Regions from separate parts of the Paenibacillus barengoltzii G22 genome, predicted to be linked through region 1. Evidence: riboswitches for the same ligand, from Rfam matches in the RefSeq annotation. Region 1 holds a riboswitch; each other region holds the start of a gene.

What was found. Region 1 has a riboswitch for cyclic di-AMP ahead of C812_RS20910 (C40 family peptidase). Riboswitches for the same ligand answer to the same signal wherever they lie in the genome.
Region 2: another riboswitch for cyclic di-AMP. It lies ahead of C812_RS01760 (TrkH family potassium uptake protein); the one in region 1 lies ahead of C812_RS20910 (C40 family peptidase).
Region 3: another riboswitch for cyclic di-AMP. It lies ahead of C812_RS07645 (3D domain-containing protein); the one in region 1 lies ahead of C812_RS20910 (C40 family peptidase).

Annotation. Positions count from the first base shown of each region.
Region 1 is NZ_KE159656.1:38,425-45,719, forward strand. Features, by position in the region: gene C812_RS20900 (M1 family metallopeptidase) at 10-2,010, shown strand; gene C812_RS20905 (hypothetical protein) at 2,045-2,875, shown strand; cyclic di-AMP (ydaO/yuaA leader) riboswitch at 3,096-3,232, shown strand; gene C812_RS20910 (C40 family peptidase) at 3,237-3,728, shown strand; gene C812_RS20915 (C40 family peptidase) at 4,382-4,873, shown strand; gene C812_RS20920 (GNAT family N-acetyltransferase) at 5,153-5,650, shown strand; gene C812_RS20925 (c-type cytochrome) at 5,815-6,174, shown strand; gene C812_RS20930 (4a-hydroxytetrahydrobiopterin dehydratase) at 6,261-6,560, opposite strand; gene C812_RS20935 (hypothetical protein) at 6,730-7,023, opposite strand; gene motA (flagellar motor stator protein MotA) at 7,211-7,295, shown strand, end outside.
Region 2 is NZ_KE159652.1:356,444-363,738, forward strand. Features, by position in the region: gene trxA (thioredoxin) at 1-234, shown strand, start outside; gene uvrC (excinuclease ABC subunit UvrC) at 379-2,196, shown strand; gene C812_RS01755 (CPBP family intramembrane glutamic endopeptidase) at 2,156-3,868, opposite strand; cyclic di-AMP (ydaO/yuaA leader) riboswitch at 4,219-4,385, shown strand; gene C812_RS01760 (TrkH family potassium uptake protein) at 4,452-5,795, shown strand; gene C812_RS01765 (potassium channel family protein) at 5,813-6,478, shown strand; gene C812_RS01770 (ArsB/NhaD family transporter) at 6,518-7,295, shown strand, end outside.
Region 3 is NZ_KE159652.1:1,636,663-1,643,957, reverse strand. Features, by position in the region: gene C812_RS07655 (dihydroorotate dehydrogenase electron transfer subunit) at 1-677, opposite strand, end outside; gene C812_RS07650 (polysaccharide deacetylase family protein) at 873-1,703, shown strand; gene C812_RS07645 (3D domain-containing protein) at 1,788-2,480, opposite strand; cyclic di-AMP (ydaO/yuaA leader) riboswitch at 2,489-2,657, opposite strand; gene C812_RS07640 (amino acid ABC transporter ATP-binding protein) at 2,829-3,551, opposite strand; gene C812_RS07635 (amino acid ABC transporter permease) at 3,538-4,200, opposite strand; gene C812_RS07630 (transporter substrate-binding domain-containing protein) at 4,303-5,154, opposite strand; gene C812_RS07625 (alpha-glycosidase) at 5,426-7,174, shown strand; gene glgA (glycogen synthase GlgA) at 7,204-7,295, opposite strand, start outside.

The DNA of each region.
Region 1 (7,295 bases):
ATCCATTGTATGACCCGACGTACTATTGTCTACGGCATTTCTATCCTTGCCTTGTGCCTCACCCTCGGAGCCGCCTGGGTGACCCTGCGGGAAGGTGGGGAATCGCTGGCTTCGTTCGTCCCGGCCAAGGCGGAGCCTAAAGCGGTCCAAAAAACCGGACAAACCCCAACGCCGCCGCAAACTGAAACCATTCAGCAACCGACCGCCGAAGTGCTCAGCAATCGGGTCGCCGAATATCACATCGACGTCACGCTGAACGAGCAAGAGGGGACGTTAACCGGCTCAGAGACGCTGACTTGGACCCATCCCGGCAAGAAGACGATCAACGAGGTGTACTTGCACTTATATCCGAACGCGTTTGCTTCCGAGGATACGACGTTTATGAAAGAATCGGGCGGAAAACTGCGGAACGACGTCATGCCTAAGGACGGCTGGGGATCCATGGAGATCACCGAACTGAAAACGACCGACGGCATCTCCTTGCTGCATCGGATCCAGTACGTTCAGCCTGACGATGGCAATACGAAAGATCAAACCTTAGCCAAAGTTCGGCTGCCCGTGCCGGTCCAGGGCGGTGAAAGCCTGACGCTGCGGATGAAATTCACCGTCAAGCTGCCGAAGATTTTTGCCCGTATGGGCATTGCCGACGATTTCGTCATGGCAGGGCAATGGTTTCCTAAGATGAGTGTGTACGAGCCGGTGGGGACTCGGGGGCGGACGTCCGAAGGCTGGAACCTCCATCAGTATCACGGGAACTCGGAATTTTACTCCGACTTCGGGATTTACAGTGTAAGGATCAATGTGCCCGAGACGTACACCGTGGCAGCCACTGGTTTTCAGACCAAAAAGGCAGTCTTGAAGAACGGACGGAAAACCTTGCAATTCTACGCCGACGATGTCCACGATTTCGCTTGGGCGGCTTCGCCGAACTTCATCTACATGGAAGAGCCCTTCTCCTCAGCAGAAGTTCCCGGCGTGCGCATTAAGCTGTATCTCGATCCCGCACATAAGGATCTGAAGGAACGCTACTTCTATGCCGCCAAGGTCGCTCTGGCAAACTACAGTAAGTGGTATGGCCGGTACCCGTATTCCACGCTGTCCGTGGTCGTTCCACCGGCGAACGCAAACGGGGCCGGCGGCATGGAATATCCGACTCTAGTTACCGCGTTTGGGGCCGTCAGCGATTCCCCTGGATACGATGATCTGGAGCGCACGGTCATCCACGAAATCGCCCATCAGTTCTTCTACGGGATGATCGCCAACAATGAACTCGAGGAAGCTTGGTTGGATGAAGCCTTTGCCTCCTATGCAGAGGATAAGCTCATGGAGCAGGAGTTCGGCATCACCCCGAATTTGCCGATCCAATCGGCCATGATTACTTCACCGGCTTCCTTGACCCAGAACGCCTGGAAATACGGTCCCGGGGATGGCTATGCCAAGAATGCGTACTACCGCGGCAAATTAATCCTGCTGGATATCGAGCGGCAGGTCGGCAGCAAGACGATGAGGCGGATTCTGAGCACATACAGCCAGAAATATCGGTTTAAGCACCCAACGACCGCTGATTTCCAACGGGTAGTTGAGCAAGTGACCGGCCGCAGTTGGAAAGCGTATTTTCAACAATACGTCTATGATGGGAAAATGGCGGATTTTGCAGTAGACAACATTCAAATCACTCCAATCAACCAGGAAAGCGGTCAGATATACGAGTCGAAAGTGGTCTTTACCCGCAAAGGGGCAACCCATCCGAAGGTTCCGCTGCTGTTCACCTTCACCGATGGGCACACCGTACGCAAGCAATGGAACGGGGAAGATTCTCGCCTCGAGATCAAGCTGCAATATAAAGCACCGCTGGCATGGGTTCAGATCGACCCGGACTACACCTTAACGGTGGAGAACCTTCACATCAACAACTATCTGAAAGCAGAAGTCCCTGAAACCACGTTGTCTCGCTCCAATATGAGCGTCACCAAGCTGCTTGAAGCGATCCTTGGAGGACTTCTGTGGTAACCCTAGGTCCATACTTCTATAAGGAGGGAAAGAAATGAGTTTCGTTCGTTTAGGGTGGACTGCCCTGAAAAGCCAATTTCCCTCGGTCATCATCTTGTTCCTGTACCAGCTGCTGTGGGGATTGTTCTTGTACCGGTTGGTCGATACTGCCGTAACGGCGCTGCTGCAAAGATATCCTGACCCGCCGCCCACGGCGCTATCGAAACTCCTGTTCTTGCTTGAGGGACAGATGAATTTATGGAGCAATCCCGAGGTTCGGTTGTATTGCTGGCTGCTGGCAGGGATGATCGTCCTGCGCATGATCTTGACTCCGTTGATCCAGGCGGGAATCTTCTACGGCTTCACACCGGCGGAAAATCGCAACCCCGGCTTCCCCCTGTTCCGAGGAATGAAGGAATTTGGTAAACCGGTAATTTTGTTCTACGCGATGGAGCTCGTGCTTACCTTGTTGCCCGCCTTCTGGATTGTGCCGAGACTACTGTCGCTTTGGCCGGGGTTGACCGGGATGGAACTTCCGATGGCAACCTGGCTCGCTGGGCTTGGGCTGATCCTGGGCTGGTTCATTTACGGTTGGTTTATCCGGCAATGCCTGTTGTTTGTCCAGTTCGGCTACCTGTTTAAAGCCGGAGTTTGGAATTCCCTGCTGGCTTGCTTCCGAACCTTGTTGCAGGGCGTCTCCATCTCGCTAATTCTCGGGGCTTTTGGCCTGATCCTCTTCCTTCTGTTCGGCACCGCATCTTGGATTTGGACGGGGATGCTGGCCCTCATCCTGCAGCAGGCTTATCCTCTCTTTCGCTGCACATTTAAAGTCTGGAAGATCGCCTCTCAATTTCATCTTTGGCAGTCCAAGGCACAAAAAAGTTAAAATTTTTTAACTCCTTAAAACCCCTGTAACATCAAGGCCTTCGCCGTTCGGCGAAGGCCTTTCCTCCTATTTCCCCTCTTAATCTTGTGAATTAGGCATTGCCAAAAGATACCTACCTTTGTTACAATAACAGCAACGCAATTTCAGTAACAGTTTTGTAATTATTTTTGTCATCTTTGGCAGGAGATTCGTGCCGGATGTCAAATTAGAAATGACAGGTGTGAAAAACAAGCCGAATTCCCTTCACCAGGGAAACGGGGGAACCACTTTGGGTGAATTGATCTCGTTTGTGAGGGATCATAGGGAACCTTCAACCGAATCCTTAAGCTAACCTCGTAGGCATTGGAAGGAGCATAACTTCTTGAAGAAGCGTTTGACGGTAGCAGCAGTAAGTTTTGCCATGCTTTTCACCATTGGAACTGGCAGCGTTTTCGCCGATTCCAAACTGGACAATGTCATCGACGGCGCGCTTGGAAGCAGCTACGTTGCAGGCGGAACCACAACCTCCGGATTCGACTGTTCTGGATTTACGATGTACGTCTTCTCGAAGATCGGCATCAAGCTGCCTCATCAATCCGCATCCCAATACAAAATGGGTACGGCGGTTGACAAGAGCGAACTGATCGAAGGCGATTTGGTCTTCTTTAATACTTCCGGCAAAGGCGTTTCTCATGTCGGCATCTACGTCGGCGACGGCAAATTTGCTCATGCCTCCTCCTCCAAAGGTGTAGTCATCAGCAAATTAAGCGAGAAGTACTACGTCGAGCGTTACGTTGGCGCAAAACGCATCATGAGCAACGACAAGTATGAAGATGTAACCGGTGAAATTGCTGATCACGATGATGTTCAATAAGAACTCGCTACGAAGCCCGTGGGGATGTTGATTACAACGTCTCTGCGGGTTTTTTCCTTGGATCCCCTTTCTTTCTCCTACTCTTTTCTTTAGCCCTAGTCTCTTAGGAACCATTACCCACGAATCCCTTCGCGAACACAGGCCAATAGAAGCGTTTTTTTCGACAAACTTGTCATCTCTGGACGGCTTTGGTAAAATGAAGAACGTAAATGGTAACAACTTTGTAATTATTGTTGTAACTATTTCTATGCAAGATCTTGGGTGCCATCTACAATGAAACTGCCGAATTCCCACGCACCCGGGAAGCGGGGGACCCACCAAAGGGTGAATTGATTTCGCTATAAAAGGTAACAGTCTCATCCTTCATGATCCGAAGATGACTTTTTAACTTGCCATTTCAATCAAGGTTAAAAAGTTAGGTTTGGAGCACCGAGAAGGTTGAATGAAGCTTAGGGACTGAGCAGCGCAGCGTAGCTGGAAGCTACGTGAGCAGCGGAAGGCCCGGCTGAGTTCAAGATTCGACGCCGAATCTCCATCCTGAGTTACTTCGTGATCCGAAGATGACTTTTTAACTTACCGCTATAGCAGATCATAGGGAACCTTCAACCGAATCCATAAGCTAACCTCGTAGGCCTTGGAAGGAGTAAGACATCTTGAGAAAGACTTTGACAGCAGCGGTAACGAGTTTAGCCCTCCTATTCACCTTGGGGGCAGGTAGCGCCTTTGCCGACTCCGCAAAAGCCGAGACAACGACGCTATCTAGTATCGTCGATTCCGTGTACGGGACGCCTTATAAATTTGGCGGCACCACGACAGCGGGATTTGATTGCTCTGGATTTACCCGGTACGTCTTCAGCAAGATGGGTATCAAGTTAGCACGTGTGTCTGCCGCTCAGTATAAGCAAGGCACACCGGTACCGAAGAGCGAGCTTCAAGCTGGGGATCTCATCTTCTTCAAGACGACGGGGACGGGCAAAGTATCCCATGTTGGTGTTTACGTCGGCGACGGTGAATTCGCCCATGCATCCTCATCCAAGGGCATCCGGATCGACAAGCTAAGTAACAGTTATTACCAGAACCGCTACGTTGGCGCGAAGCGTGTTCTCAGTAAGTACGGTTATTCCGTCTACGCTGCGGAATCGTAATCCATTGATCTATCGGTTTCATCCTGTTCATCATCACTAATTCGCCGCTGGGCCGGGTTCTCGTTGGAACCGCCTTGCGGTCTTTTTTTATCTGTACTCTTATCTATATAACGAAACAACTGGGAAAAAGGTTGCCGCAAAGCCAAAAATCCAGGAGAAATCCCACAATTTTAATTTCCCGAAGGGTAGGCAAAAACCTTTACAAGCTGCGTAATTCCGGCTATTGTGAGGATAATGGAACAATTACGACGGACTTTCCTTTAATTAAGGAGGGGCAATATGGACCAAACGATGTCTCCGTTTCGTATCGTGCCGATGGAAGAAGCCCATGGCGCGGAAATTTGCACCTGGCGTTACGATTCTCCTTATGACATCTACAGTTGGCTGCCATGGGAGCAAATGAAAGCGCTCGACGTGGAGTTTGGGAACCCGGCGATCCGCGCCGAACAGTATGTCTCCGTATTGGATGAGAAGGAGGAGCTTGCCGGCTTCGCTCAGTACTTCCCGATGGAAGGAGTCACCCGGCTTGGCATCGGTATGAAGCCCGAGCTATGCGGCCACGGGCTGGGCAAGCTGTTTGTGAGGACCATCGTGGAGGAAGCTCGGCGTCGTAAGCCGGATAACCAGATTGACCTAGAAGTGCTGACCTGGAACACCCGGGCGATCCGGGCTTACCAGAAGGCGGGGTTTGTCATTACCGATCTGTATGAGAAGATGACACCTGGCGGGGTGTCCAAACCGTTCTATTGTATGGTTCATAAAGGGCTGCCCGAATAAAGGCACGCTCTTTTTTATGTCTTGTTTTGATTAAGACTATGACTTATGGCACACAATTTAACGGAAACGGATAATTTTTGTTCCTAATTTGGACACAAAGACTATGATCAACCCGTGTGTTCCGTTATAATGGATAGGTAGCATACATAGGAGGGGCGATTGAAATGCAAAAGTGGATCATGAGCGGTTTGTTCGTCATCGCAGGCGCTTTAGCCCTTGTATTGATGTTCACCTTGCCAAGCCGGGAAGAGGCTGCGCAAGAAGCCAAGCCGCAAATGCCTGAAATCACCATGAACGCAGAACAAGCCGAAGCCATCGTCAAAGCAAATTGCATCTCCTGCCACGGTGATACATTGCAAGGCGGCGCGGGCCCAAATCTGCAGAAGATTGGATCGGAATTGACGGCAGACCAACTGTTCTCCATTATCACCAAAGGGAAGGGCGGCATGATGCCTTCTTTTAAGGATCGCTTAAAGGAAGAGGAAATTGCGAACGTCGCCTTATGGCTTGCGGAGAAAAAATAAACACGTGAAAAAAGCACAACCGCCGGGAATGTAAATTCCCGGCGGTTGTTTTGTTACCTCTATAAATCCGATCATGGCTGACTTGGCTAATCCCCTGACCGCATCTTTTCGTAGGCCTCGTTATATTGCTGCGCCTCCTTGATGTCAACGGCTGTAATGCCGCCTTCCTCCCAAGAGGTCAAACGGAGCGTTACCGTTTTATAGTCGATTGTGATAAAGGGATGGTGGTTAAATGCTTCCGAGATCGCAGCTACCTCATCCACAAATGCGATCCCCTTCATAAAGTTGGAAAACGTATATTTACGAAAAATCCATCGTCCTTCCTCTAGTTCCCATCCTTCCAGTTTTTCCAAATGCGCTTCAACTTCTTGCGGTGTAAACGGCATTATTCTTCCTCCCGTTCTCTTCAAGAACTCCTGTATATGTAAGTTTCCTCGTCACGCACCAGGATCTGAAGTTTGATTTGTCCTAGCCTCGTCTCCAACTATTGTATTCTCGAACCCCTGCCTTCATGCTTATCGCCATTGGACGGTACAGCGGCAGCAACAGATGCGGTTATATCAAGGATACGGAGGTTAATTCGGAATCCCCGATCAGGATATTGATACGATGTCCTTCGGGATCATAGATCACGATCGCACTGCCTACCTCAATCATCGGCTCCGAGCCCAACCCAAAGAATAAATCCTCCGCCAGAGCTTCAAGCACCTCGCCTCGATCCGTATCCGATAACCCTTCCCATTCCGAGGGCTCCATTTCGAAGAAAAGATAGCTATCTTGAATCCGGCCAACCGCGTTCGTCAAATCAGCCAAAATAAATTCATAATCCCTGCCGTATTTTACGCCCACTGCGATATCCTCCCTTTCGGCCTTCTCCATTCTGACCGTAATCTTATTATACCGGAAAAAACCACTTAAAAAAAAAGGGAAATCTGTCGATAAAATAGTTAATCGTTTCAGACTGGTGTGTCAGTCTCTTCCGCAAGGACGCGGAAGGGCAAGTTGGTATCAATTTCTCTCAAGGACGAGGTGTACAATGGAATTTTCAACAATTATTGGTTTGATTCTCGGATTGATTGCCCTGATTTTAGGTATGTTCCTAAAAGGCGCACCCGTAGAAA
Region 2 (7,295 bases), on a different contig from region 1:
TGGTGCGGCCCTTGCAAAATGATCGCTCCGATTTTGGAGGAGCTGGACGCAGAAGTGGGTGACTCCGTGAAGATCGCGAAGCTGAACGTGGATGACAATCCAGAAACAGCTTCCCGTTTCGGCGTGATGAGCATTCCTACGCTGATCCTGTTCAAAGACGGTCAACCGGTCGATAAAATCGTCGGATTGAACTCGAAGGACACGTTGAAGAACCTGATCGCTAAACATCAATAATCCAGACGATCAGGCGCGTCGCTTGACGCCTTGGATGACGCCTCCGGTTTGGGCCGGAGGCGTTTTCTGCGTTAACCTGGAGTGGAGAAAGGAGGAGGAAGCTTGGACACATCGGCTAATGAAACGTTAAGTTATGAGAAAGCGATGGAGCGAATCCAACATAAGCTGGCGCTGCTGCCCGATTCCCCGGGTTGTTATTTAATGAAGAACAAGGACGGTAAGATCATTTACGTCGGTAAAGCCAAAGTGCTGAAGAACCGGGTCCGTTCCTATTTTACAGGCAGCCATAACGGGAAAACCCAGCTGCTCGTATCCGAGATCCGCGACTTCGAATACATCGTGACCGCGAGCAATATGGAAGCACTGATCCTGGAATGTAACCTGATCAAAGAACATCATCCGCGTTATAATATCCTCCTGAAGGATGACAAGACGTTCCCCTACATCAAAATAACGAATGAACCGCATCCCCGGCTGGAAGTCACCCGGCGGGTGCTTAAAGATAAAGCGAAATATTTTGGCCCGTATCCTAACGCTTACGCGGCTCAGCAAACGAAGAAGCTGCTCGACCGCATGTACCCGCTGCGCAAATGCAACGTAATGCCTAAGGAAGTGTGCTTGTATTATCACATCGGCCAATGCTTGGCACCTTGCGTATATGAGGTCGAGAAGGAAACGTACGAGAAGATGACCCAGGAGATCATCTCGTTCCTGAGCGGCGGGCATGAGGAAATCAAGAAAGAGCTGGAGCGCAAAATGCACGAGGCAGCCGAAGCCCTGCAATTCGAGCGGGCTAAGGAGCTGCGCGACCAGATCATCAACATCGATGCGGTGATGGAGAAGCAGAAGATTACCGTGACCGATGCGAAGGACCGCGACGTGTTTGGGTACGCCGTAGACAAGGGCTGGATGTGCGTACAGATTCTGTACATGCGTCAGGGGAAAATGATCGAACGGCATGCGTCGGTCTTTCCGTTCTACGGTGACGCCTACGGCGACTTTATGTCTTATGTGACGCAGTATTACAGCGATAACCCGGCCTTGCCGCAGGAGATTCTGCTGCCGGAGAAGCCGGAAGAACAAGAGGAAGCCGGCGCGCTTGACGCTCCAACCGCCTTGCAGGAGTGGCTGGGCGTGAAGACGCTGGTGCCGCAGCGCGGCTTAAAGCGGCAGATGACCAAGATGGCCGAGGAGAACGCGCGCATCACGCTGGATGAGAAATTCCGGCTGATCGAACGGGATGAGGAACGCACTTCGAAGGCGGCCGAGAATCTCGGCAAGGCGATTGGCTTGGAGTCCGTGTCGCGGATTGAAGCGTTCGATAACTCCAACATTCAGGGGACGAATCCGGTCTCGGCCATGGTGGTGTTCATTGACGGTAAGCCGGCCAAGAAAGAATACCGTAAATATAAAGTAAAAACCGTCAAAGGACCGGACGATTACGAAACGATGCGTGAGGTCATTCGCCGCCGCTATGAACGGGTGTTGAAGGAGAACTTGCCGCTGCCCGATCTGATCGTGGTTGACGGAGGCAAAGGGCAGATCTCGGCAGCCACCGACGTGCTGGAGAACGAGCTGGGCTTGCACATCCCGGTGTGCGGCCTGGTGAAGGACGCCAAGCATAAAACCGCACAGCTGATGGCGTTTGATCCGCCGGAGCCGGTCTATTTGCCGCGTGACAGCCAGGAGTTCTACCTGCTGCAGCGGATTCAAGACGAGGTGCACCGCTTCGCCATTTCGTTCCACCGTGAACAGCGCGCCAAGTCGATGGTCGCCTCACGGCTGGACTCCATCCCTGGCATCGGCGAGAAACGCCGGAAGGCGCTGCTTAAACATTTTGGATCGTTGAAAAAAATAAAAGAGGCCTCCGTCGAAGACTTTCGGCCTCTTTCTATCGGGGATAAATTAGCCCGTCAAATTCTTAATGCCCTTCGGGACGAAGATCCGCCAGAGGAGTCGTAAAATACGGCTCCTCTTTTGGTTGCGGAGGCGGGGTCTTTCGTTCCTTGCTTGGCGGGTTAAACAAGTAAATCACATACGCCACGATCGCCGGCAAGGCGATATAGAACAACCCGGCGACGATATTCAGCGCTCCGCCCATAAACATCAAGCTTAGGGCCATCAGAATGCTGTCGAAGATGACATGCGAGAAGACAACGGTCGCGAAGCCGTAACGCAGAAACACGAAGCTGAACAGCAGTCCGATAAAGGTTAATTCGATTGGGCGCGAAATGACCGGATAAATCGGGTACAACGTGTGGCCAAACGCCCAGATCAAGGTCGACAACAGGCAAGCGATAAAGGTGCTGCGGAACATTTTCTTCAGCATCGGGATCCCGAAGAGGCGATACACCGCTTCTTCCCCGATCCCGGCCACCCAAGCCAGCAGCGGGAACAATACCGGATACACCATGTTGTACGGCGATTGCGTTGCATCGGTCGTGGACCAGGTATGAATCGTGTGCTCTAAAATGAAGAACACCACGGATTGAACGCCTAACAGGATCAATGCCCAGGCATACCCATCGCCCACGGAGGTCAGGATGGAACGGCCATACCCTTCTTCCCTTGATCTTGCCCAGAGGTTGATGCCGTTCTTCCGCCACAGTCCGTCGCCGCCGACTAACGAGAAGTACACGGAAGCGGCCAGGAACAAGGTCACCAGACCTTGGAAGAAGAGGCCAAAGACGAGTACACCGGCTTCAAGGCCGTCTTTTTGGAACACCGGAATCATGTTGATCGTTCCAATCGTGGATAACACGAAGTAAGCCGACGCCAGGAAAATTCCCCGCTTAAACGAGGTATGAACTCGCGTCAGCGCGCTGTAAACGATCGCCAGAATGGCCAGCACGAACGTCAACAGGGCATAACCCGCATAGGTAAGCCAGCTGGCGATTTTGGTCTGCCCGGCAACGTAGTCCAGATGTGCCTGAGGTACACTAAAATAGCTCTCCAACGAAGAAACCTTACCGTATTCGAAGCTAAGCTTGATTTCCGCCTGCGATTCACCTAAGGTGTAGCCTTGGATACGGTAGAGGAGGCCTACATCCCCTTCACCGGAGGCCAGCTCCAAATCGCTTGGTTGAAATCCGAAAGCGTTCAGGTAAGGCTGTGCCAGCTCCTCTTTCTCCGCTAGCGTGAGATCCCCTTCCCATGCCTTCATGGAATCGGTCGTTTCCGATCCTACATCCAGCATCATCTGCTTGGTGGCGTTGCTGGAGGAACTAATCTCCTCGAAGCCAACGACTTTCCCCGTAGTCATATGAACATCTACGGTCACGGCGCTTAACGCTTCAGTGGGATCCGTGTAACGGACACGAAATACGTCATAGGGAAATTGCTTGTCATACGTTTTTAAGTATGGGGCGAGCAGATCGGCTTTGGTTAAGTAACCAAACAGATCAGAACGTGTTTCGTATGTAATTAATGCTTTATCCTTCGCGGGATTCGGCAGGTCGATCCCAAGTACCGATTGGACAAATTCACTTGCACTGGCGGCTGCTTCTTGTTTGCTGATCACCTCATTTGATTGCTGCAACTGCAACGATTCTGAATCGGTGGTCGGGAACAGTTGAACGGCCACGAACACAATGAATCCGAGGGCGGCCAGCAGCCACAGATTTTTGGTCTTCATCCTGCGGCGGCCGTTTGACGTCAAAGGGGAATTCACTCGCAAAACTCCTTTGTGATTAAGTTGAAATCAATTCTGGGAAACGTACTCTTCTTATAATATGAGGTATGTTTTTCGCTCAAGTACGTCAAAGTAAAGATAACACAGCTATCCCCCCTGCGCCAGACGGAGGGCAAAATTGACGAGAAACGGCAAAAACTTCGGCAAGTCTACGCATCATTTAGATTGGAGGGGAAGTTGATCTGCACAATCCCTGATTTCGTCTTTTTCTGGTCTTTTTCTTGAAAATAGAGCTTTGTGGTGGGACGCAATAAGGGATATAATCCATTTGACGAAAAATGAATGAAAACAATTGAAAAGATTGGCCGAATTTCGTAATGAAAACGGGGGAACCGTACATTTTGGGGTGAATTTCCCGGAGCTTCAACTTCTTACATGGGAGGATGAAGCGTCCGCGAATAGGGCAACTGGGCATGTCCGAATCCGTCAGCTAACCTCGTAGGCTTGTGCATCAGGAACCAAACACCGAAAGGCATTGGATTTCCAGTGCTTTTTTCTTTTGTTCTTTTTTCAGGAAGACGATGAGGTGAACGCGTTGAATACGAAGAAAATAAACCTTTCTCCGCCGCAGGTATTAGTGATTGGGTTTGCCCTCATCATTTTGCTGGGAAGTCTGCTGCTTATGCTTCCGATCTCCGGGACGTCCGGGGCACCGACGCCATTTGTTGATGCATTGTTTACGGCAACTTCGGCAACTTGTGTAACGGGGCTGTTTGTAGTGGATACGGGAAGGTATTTTTCAACTTTTGGCCATATCGTCATCATCTTGCTCGTCCAAATCGGGGGGCTTGGCTTTATGACCATGGCTACCTTGTTCTCCCTCGTCCTGAAACGGAGAATCTCGCTGAAAGACCGTCTCTTGCTCCAGGAAGCGATGAACCAAAATTCAATGGAAGGCATCGTTCGCTTAATTCGCAAGGTGCTGGTGTATTCGCTGCTGATTGAGTCCGGTGCAGCGGTGTTCCTTACCCTCCGCTGGGCCTTTGATATGCCGTTTGGCCGGGCGCTGTATTTTGGGATTTGGCATTCGATTTCCATGTTTAATAATGCAGGATTTGATCTGTTTGGGGATTACCGCAGTTTAATCCCCTATGTGAACGATCCTTTGATTAACATTGTATCCATCTTACTTATCGTGTCCGGCAGTCTTGGTTTTATTGTCTTGTCCGATCTGGCGGAGTATCGCAAGCATCGCAAATTGTCGCTTCATTCCAAGGTTGTGCTGTCGATGACGGCGGTCCTGATTGCGATTGGTACGATCGTCATTTTCGTGTTCGAATTCACGAATCCACGCACGCTGGAGCCGCTTAGCTGGAGCGGCAAAATCTGGGCCTCTTTATTTCAATCGGTCACGCCGCGTTCGGGAGGGGTGGTCACCCTTGATACCGGTTCGCTGCGTCAGGCTACGCAATTCTTCATGATCATCCTGATGTTCATTGGGGCTTCGCCTGGCTCAACAGGGGGCGGGATCAAGACGACTACCTTTACGATTCTTATCGGTGCGGTGATCTCCATGATCCGTGGACGGACGGATTTGGTGTTATTCCGTTACCGGATTGCTGAGGAACGGATCTCTAAGGCGCTGACGATTACGATGATGGCGCTGTTCGTCATCGTTGCTGTAGCGATGGTATTGTCCACTACTGAAGATGCAAATTTCCTCTCTATCTTGTTTGAGACGACCTCCGCTTTTGGAACCGTTGGATTATCGATGGGCTTAACGGAGCGTCTGACGGATTTTGGAAAAGTAGTGATTAGTCTTACGATGTTTGCCGGACGGCTGGGGCCTTTGACGCTCGCCTATGCGATTGGTCCAAGGAAGGGGAAAGAGTTGTATCGCCATCCAGAAGGTAAAATCATTATAGGATAAGGGGAAAATGGGCAAAAATGAAAAAGCAGCAGTTTGTGGTCATCGGCTTGGGGCGCTTCGGCTCGAGTCTGGCCTTGGAATTGATGGAGTTAGGATATGAGGTTCTGGGCATCGACCGGAATGAAGAGATCGTGGAAGAACTTAGCGATCGGCTCACGCATACCGTTGTCGCTGATGCCACAGAAGAAGAGGTGCTGAAGTCGCTGGGGGTTCGCAATTTTGATTGCGGCATCGTGGCGATTGGCACCGATATTCAAATGAGCATCCTGGCGGCCATTCTCCTTAAAGACCTGGGTATTAAAACGGTAGTCGCCAAAGCGATCTCGCTTCTGCACGGCCGGGCTTTAGAGAAGCTGGGAGTGGATCGGGTGATCTATCCGGAACGCGACATGGGGATTCGCGTGGCCCATCAGCTGGTTACTCCCAATCTGCTGGATTACATTGAACTGTCGAAGGAATACAGTATCGTCGAGATGAACGTTCCGGCATGCCTTCACCAGAAGTGCCTGGCTGATATTAATCCGCGGACGCGTTTTGGCTGCAGCATCGTGGCGATTCACCGAGATGGCGGTGTCTTGGTAGCCCCTACTGCGATGGATCAGTTAAATGAAGGCGACATTATGGTTATCATTGGGGCTAAGAAAAATATTGAGCAGTTTGAAACGATCATCAATCCATCATAAAATGGGAAGAAGGCTTACTAGCAGGGAACGGGGAATAGTATGGAACAACAGGCCATTTGGGCTTTAATCATTTTTTTGCTGACTTACGCACTTATTATTTCTGAGAAAATTCATCGAACGGTGCTGGCCATGGCGGGTGCGGCGCTCATGGTGATGTTTGGCATCCTTGACCAGGAGAGCGCAGTCCATCATATTGATTTCAATACGCTGGGGCTGTTGATCGGGATGATGATCATCGTGAACACGACAGCCAAGACCGGCTTATTCACTTACATTGGCATATGGACGGCGAAGCTGGCCAAAGGCAATCCGATCACTTTGCTGTGGTTGCTGGCGTTGATCACCGCGATAGGTTCAGCCTTCTTGGATAATGTCACGACCATTATTTTGATGGTTCCGGTGGCCTTTAGCATTACGCGGAGGTTGCGGGTCAAGGCATTCCCTTACCTCTTCTCCATGATTCTTGCCACGAATATCGGCGGGACGGCGACTTTAATCGGAGACCCTCCGAACATTATGATTGGCAGCGCCGTGAAGGAATTAACCTTCGTCGCCTTTATGGAAAATTTAGCGCCGGTCGCGTTGATCATTCTAGCTGTGATTTTGCCGCTGGGGATCTTGATCTTCCGCAAAGAGTTGAAGAAGGGCTTTGCTCATCAGCAGAGCTTGATGGAGATCAGTCTAGAGGGCTTGATTACGGAGAAAAAGCTGCTCGTCAAGTGCTTGTTCGCATTGGGGTTGACGTTGCTCGGCTTTTTCCTTCATCAATACATCCATTTGGAGACGGCGACGATTGCGCTGGCGGGTGCTTTCCTGT
Region 3 (7,295 bases), on a different contig from region 1:
TCCGCCAAAAATACCGGCCCATCCGCGCAAGCCTTCTTCCGGCCATCTCTGCATTTCAAACTGCAGACAAGGCATGCGCCGATTCCACACGCCATCCGATTCTCTAAGGAGACGTATACCTTCGCCTGACCTCCGATTTCCTCCTGTTTGCGCTGCACGGCATGCAGCATCGGATGAGGTCCGCAAGCGATCACCGTATCGTACGCGCGAAAATCCACTTTCTCTAGAATCGAGCCGCCGACATCCACCGTCACGTTACCGCGGGCTAAAGTACGGAATTCCTCTACCATATACGGCTCACGGCTGAAGCCGAGATATACGTCCGCCTGCGGTGCTTCCCTCAGCGCGTAATAGAACGGAGCAATTCCGATACCGCCACCTACAAAGGCAATCCTTCCCACAAGCGACGGAAACCCGTTCCCAAACGGCCCATCCAAGGTCAAGCGGTCGCCCGGCTTCAGTTCAGACAACCGAGTCGTCCCTTCTCCCGCAACCTGGATCAAGAAATCCAGCCGATCCTCTTCAAGATCAAAGATGCTGATCGGTCGGGACAGTAACGGGTAGCGTTCCCCGGCGCGCAACATGTAGAACTGCCCGATTTTTCCCGTAAATCGCCCTTGTACCGACAGTTTGAACACCCCTGGTGATATTTCTTTGTTCGCCACTACGATTGCCATAAGCTCCCCCCATCCATTTGATTACACTTCATCAAAGGATGCATGTTTTTAACGGGTTCGTCTGTGACATCTCTCACAACTGGTCATAGGCAGTAATCTGCGCGATTTTGCACCGTCCATTATGATCTTTGCAAAGTTAGGGGATACTAGGGAACATGTACAGTTTTCGGATTGAAGGGGGACTTCACATTGCTTATACAGCTGAAGAAAGTTCTGGTCTGCTGTATGACCGCTTCTCTGGTCATGGCAGGCGGGACTCAACTGTATCCTGTTAAAGCCGACACAGCACGCGATCTCGAACTTAGGGGCCCAACATCTCAGGGGAATCAGGCGGACAATAAGGATACATTCATACCTGCAGGTACCACGTCAGCCGATCTTGGTGAACTGCGCCGCAAATATTCAGAAACCTTCATCTTCCGGGGACCGGAGGTGAAGCAGATTGCGCTGACCTTCGATGATGGGCCGGATCCGCGGTTTACACCGCAAATTTTAGACGTACTTCACCGCAAAGGGGTCAAAGCCACCTTCTTTGTGGTTGGGGCGCGAGCAAAGAAGTTTCCCGGCTTGTTGCGGCGGATGAGTCACGAAGGCCACCTCATCGGCAACCATTCCTATAGTCATCCGAACTTCCGTAACCGCTCCATTAAGCAGTTCCAGAGCGAGATTTTACGCACGGAGAAAATTATTCAGAACGTCGTTGGATATCGTCCCCAATTGATTCGGCCGCCTTATGGAGAAATTAAGGAAGAACAGGTCCAATGGGCGAAGAAGAACGGTTACACCCTCGTAAATTGGAATGTGGATTCCCAGGATTGGAAAGGGATCGACGAAAAGAAGGTGTTCTCCAATGTGATGAGTACGGCGGGCCCCGGCTCGATCATCCTTCAACATTCAGGCGGCGGCGTCGGCTCCGACTTAACCGGCACCATTCAAGCTTTGCCGAAGATCATCGACGCCCTGCAGGCACAAGGGTATCAATTCGTTGATCTTTCTGAGCTGCTGCATACGACCAAATACCGCTGACCCGTATGAATCGGCCATTTGCCAGCAAAACCAAAAAGTCGGCCAGGACATATCCTGACCGGCTTTTTGATCTACACCTCATGTTTAATTTAATACGTAAAGCGTCACATCTTGGAACCCAAACGCTTTCGCATTTGCCGCACTGCCTGGAATAAAGATATCGATCCGATTGCCTTTGATAGCTCCCCCCTGGTCAGTAGCCGTAGCTACAAAAGCTTGATCCGGCAGCCCATCATGGTTATGCCCGGTTACCAACACCTTCGTGCCCATCGGAATGACCTTGGGATCAACCGCGATGGTGCCCAGCTTCAGCGGGTTGCCGAAGTAGTCAACCGCTCCCCATTTTCCATTCTCGCTAGCGGATGCCGAATACGCCGAAGCTTTCACATTAATCGTTTTCGAGTAAGTAAAGGTTTTCCCCCACGCTTCAACCACGTTCCCAGTGGACATCACTTTCAGCTTGGAAGCGGATGCGGTTGTCGTCGCCGCATTTTCCTTCTTCGCCGGAGCAGCAGAAGCTACTCCTGTCGATTGCGTCTGGACGCCCGGAATGGTGATTTTCAATCCAGCGTATATATTACTTGGATTGATGGATGGGTTGGCAGCCATGAGTTTATTCATGTCTACGCCATATTTTTTGGCAAGAAGATAAAATGTATCTCCTTCCACGGCTTTATGTACCGCGTCTGCATGGACGGATATCGTCTGCATCGGAATCGTAAGGCTTACGGCAATCAGCGCCGTTGCTGCAAGTTTAGACCAAATACGAGTATTCAAGTGAATTGCCCTCCTTTTTACTGCGCCTGCGGAGTTAGTTGTCGGATTCGGGAAAAAGGATCATTCCCGGCGCATCGCCTCGATACGCTTCACCCCAAGAAAACAGTCAGCGTGACCGCTTCTGCTTTCATCTTTCGTCCCCCGCACCTCAAGTTCAGGTTTCGGCCTACTCAATATATCACAATTTTGTAACCAATAGGCCAGGTAAATCCCACCAAACGGCGGAATCCCTTGACTGGACTGGTTACATTTTTGTGTTTAATAGTAAAAAGCGTGTAAACTTAGAGCGTACGTTCGAACTCCAAAGGACAAAAAAACCGCCCGAAGTCCTCGGACGGTCCCTCAAATTTATAATACTTTGCTTAAAAAGTCCTGCGTCCGCTGATGCTTTGGCGCCCCAAACACCTCTTGCGGCGTACCTTGCTCCAAAATGACGCCTTGATCCATAAACAGGATGCGGTCACCTACCTCACGGGCAAATCCCATCTCATGCGTAACGATAACCATCGTCATGCCCCGCTCAGCCAGGTTCTTCATGACGTCAAGCACCTCTCCGACCATCTCCGGGTCCAAAGCCGACGTTGGCTCATCAAACAGCATCACATGCGGCTCCATGGCCAATGCGCGGGCAATCGCAATCCGCTGCTTCTGACCGCCGGAGAGCTGCGCCGGATAGGCGTTTCTCTTATCCTCCAGTCCAACCGTGCGAAGCAGATCCATGGCGATTGCTTCCGCTTTGCTTTTATCGAGCTTCTTAACGCGAATAGGGGCCAGCGTAATGTTGTCGATTACGGTCTTGTGCGGGAACAGATTAAAGTGCTGGAACACCATGCCCATTTTCTCGCGGGTTTTATTGATGTCATGGCCTTTGGCAGTGATGGAAGCTCCTTCAAAGGTGATCTCCCCTTCGGTCGGAACCTCTAACAGGTTCAAGCAACGAAGAAACGTACTCTTCCCCGATCCACTCGGACCGATAACGACGACAACTTCGCCTTTGGAGATTTCCAGATCGATCCCGCGCAAAATATGGAGTTGGCCAAATTTTTTATGCAAACCTTTAACGGTGATCACTGGTCTTCAACTTCCTTTCGAACACGCCCAAAATCCGAGACAGCGTGAATGTCAGAATAAAGTACAGAATAGCAACAATCAAGTATGGCGTCATTCCGTCATAGGTGATGCCCACAATCGCGCCGGATTGGAACATCAATTCCGTAATCCCGATAATAGAAACGATCGATGATTCCTTGATAATGGTCACAAACTCGTTGCCAATGGCAGGGAGTACCGATTTGATTGCCTGAGGAATGATGATGTGGCGCATCGTCATCCCTTTAGTCATCCCCAAGGAACGAGCCGCCTCTCCTTGTCCACGGTCCACACCTTGAATCCCGGCGCGGAAAATTTCTGCCAGATAAGCTGAACTGTTGATCGAAAGCGTAATTGAACCGGATTCAATCGGCGAAAAATTAATGCCAAACATCGTAGAAAAACCATAATGAATAATGAAGAGCTGAACTAACATCGGGGTCCCCCGCAGAAATTCAACCCACGCATGCCCAATAAACCGGAGGATCCCCCAGGGAGACATCCGGACGAGGGCCACGATTAACCCTAGAATGAATCCGCACAACACACCAATGGCTGCTAACAGAAGTGTGTACTGAATGCCGGTAAGAAAATAAGTCCGGTACTCAATAAACATTGAAATCAAATCCATAAAATGTTCATTCCTCCCAGCCTAAAGTAGGACTCTTCAAGCAAAAAAACAGAAAATAGCGATAGGACTCGCTATTTTCTGCAAAGATGGATCAGTGTCGTATTATTTCTCTGCGAGTTCAGTAGCTTCTGTGACGAACTTGTCGATGCTTCCGTCACTCATCAGGCGATCCAGCGTCGCATTCACTTGATCCAACAATTCTTTATTGCCTTTTTTGACACCAACAACATAACCTTCATCTTCCGTCTCAGGTTTAGCATCCGTAATAACGATGCCTTTGACGTTCTTCACAAATGCTTTGGCTACCGGTCCTTCCAATATCGCAGCATCTACACGGTTCGAAGTCAGTTGCATAATGATGTCATTGATTTTAGCCAGCGAGGTCAGCTTGGCGTTTGGAATTTCCTTCGCCATATCTTCCTGGATCGAGCTCTTTTGTACCCCGATTTTTGCACCTTCCAGCGATTCCATAGTGGAGTATTTATCTTTGTCAGCTTCACGCGTCACAATGGCTTGTTCTGCAGTGTAGTAAATTTTCGACATATCGATTTGCTCAGCGCGTTCTGGTTTTGGACTTAATCCGGAGATAACTAGATCTACACGCCCGCTAGAAAGTTCGTTGAGCAAGGAGTCGAACAGCATATCCTTGATCTCCAGCTCCGCGCCCAGATCCTTGGCGATTTCCTTAGCGATTTCTACGTCAAAACCAACAATTTCGTCTTCACCCTGGTCGTTCTTGATGTGGAACTCATATGGCGGGAAGTCCGCACTCATGCCTACGATCAGTTTCTTAGCCGGTTCGGTTTGATCCCCACCTGCTTGAGTCTCATTTTGGTTCGCAGCTTGACCGGCGTTGTTTGCCGCGTTGCCGCTGTTATTTTTTTCCTGACCACAAGCGGCCAGCACCATAGTCACCATCAAGACCGCTATGAATAACATGCCCCATTTTTTCATGCTTTTCTCTCCTATTCTGCTTTTCTTTTTATCACACGACGATGATTACTGGGCTAATTATAAATCAGAATGCATATATATGCAAAACAATTTTCATGATATTCAAAAGTTTTCACAGAACTGCCCTTTAAAACCTCGTAAATCTTATTTATCATACTTTGGTCAATTCAAATCTGAATTATGTTACCCATTTGGTTCATGCTCCTTGCTGCCTTGGGGAATAATGAACATCATCACAACCCTAGCGATTTACGAGAGGAGGCGCCAATCTGTGCTGCTTGAAGCGCTCTACCACGTGCCCCGGGACAAATGGGCGTATGCCTATGACTCATCGACGATCCATCTTCGCATCCGGACGAAACGGGATGATGTGGAGCAGGTGATGGCCATGACCGGGGACAAATACGATTGGACGGGAACCTACCAGGAGCTGCCGATGGAAAAAACGGCCCATGATCGCATGTTCGACTATTGGGAGGTCGCGGTGCGTCCCAAGTTCAAACGTCTTTCTTATGCCTTTAAGCTTACGGCGGGAACTGAAACGGTGTACCTGCTGGACACAGGCATTCAATCGGAGGCTCCTCAACCGCCGGGGGAATGCTTTGAATTTCCGTATATTCATGAGAACGAAGTAGTCCGAGTGCCGGAATGGGCAAAGCAAGCGGTCTTCTATCAGATTATGCCGGAGCGGTTCGCCAACGGAGATCCCTCCAATGATCCCAAGCCAGTTGAAGCCTGGGGAGGCAAGCCGACCCGTGAAAATTACTTTGGCGGCGATTTGCAGGGGATCATTGACCACTTGGACGATTTGACCGACCTAGGTATCACAGCGATATATCTTACTCCGATTTTTTTGGCTCCATCCAACCATAAATACGACACCGTGGATTATAAACAGGTTGATCCTCATTTTGGAAACAACGACTTGCTGCGGGAGTTGGTGGAGCAATGTCATCAGCGTGGGATCCGGGTCGTGTTGGACGCGGTCTTTAATCATTGCGGGGAGCATTTTCCTCCATTCCAGGACGTCCTCAAACATGGTGAAGCCTCCCCGTATGCCGGTTGGTTTCATGTCAACCAGTTCCCGGCGAGGGTAGAGAACGGGATCCCGACGTATGATACGTTTGGGTTCTTCCCCAACATGCCGAAATTTAATACCGCCAACCCGGAACTAAAAAAGTATTTACTTGAAGTCGCCGAATATTGGATTAAGGAGATCAAGTTGGACGGTTGGCGGCTTGACGTCGCCAATGAAATAGATCATTCGTTCTGGCGGGAATTCCGTCAGGTCGTCAAACAAGCGAACCCGGAAGCTTATCTGATTGGTGAGGTATGGAGCGATTCCTTGAACTGGCTGCTGGGGGATCAATTTGATTCCGTGATGAATTACCCCTTTGCGGATAAAGTGCTGGAGTTTTTTAACGGCGGTGTAGACGGGGCGGCCTTTTCCGATGAGATGGGTGCGCTGATCATGCGATATCCGCATCAAACGAATGAAGTGATCTTCAACATGCTGGGCAGCCATGATACCCCTCGCCTGCTGACCCGTGTCGGCGGCGACAAGCGCAAGCTCAAGCTCTGCGTGGTGTTTCTGTTTACGTATATTGGAACGCCTTGCATGTTCTACGGCGATGAGATCGGTCTAACTGGCGACGGGGATCCGGATTGCCGGAAGTGCATGGAGTGGGATCACAACAAGCAGGATCGTGAGCTGTATGATTTCTACAAGCTGATGATTAGGCTGCGAAAGCAGCATCCGGCGCTTCGTCACGGTCATTTTCGGTTTCTGCACGCGGAACCAGGGGATCCGTGTATCGTATACGAACGAATGGATGAGAAGATGCATTTTACCGTGTGGATGAACAATACCCCCAAGCCTGTCACCCTCACCCATCCGATGCAAACGAGCGATTGGCGGGACGCCCTTACCGAAGAAGCCGTGACACCAACGAACGGGGTCATGAGCATTTCCCTGGATCCTTACGGCTTCCGCATTTTGTATCGGCACATTCAAAAATAATGACAAAAAGCGGACGAGCGACTCGTCCGCTATTTCTTTAGGCTCTCATAAATGTGAATATATTGTCTTGCCGATGCATCCCAGCCGTAATCACCGGCGAATGCATTTGCTGTTATCCGAT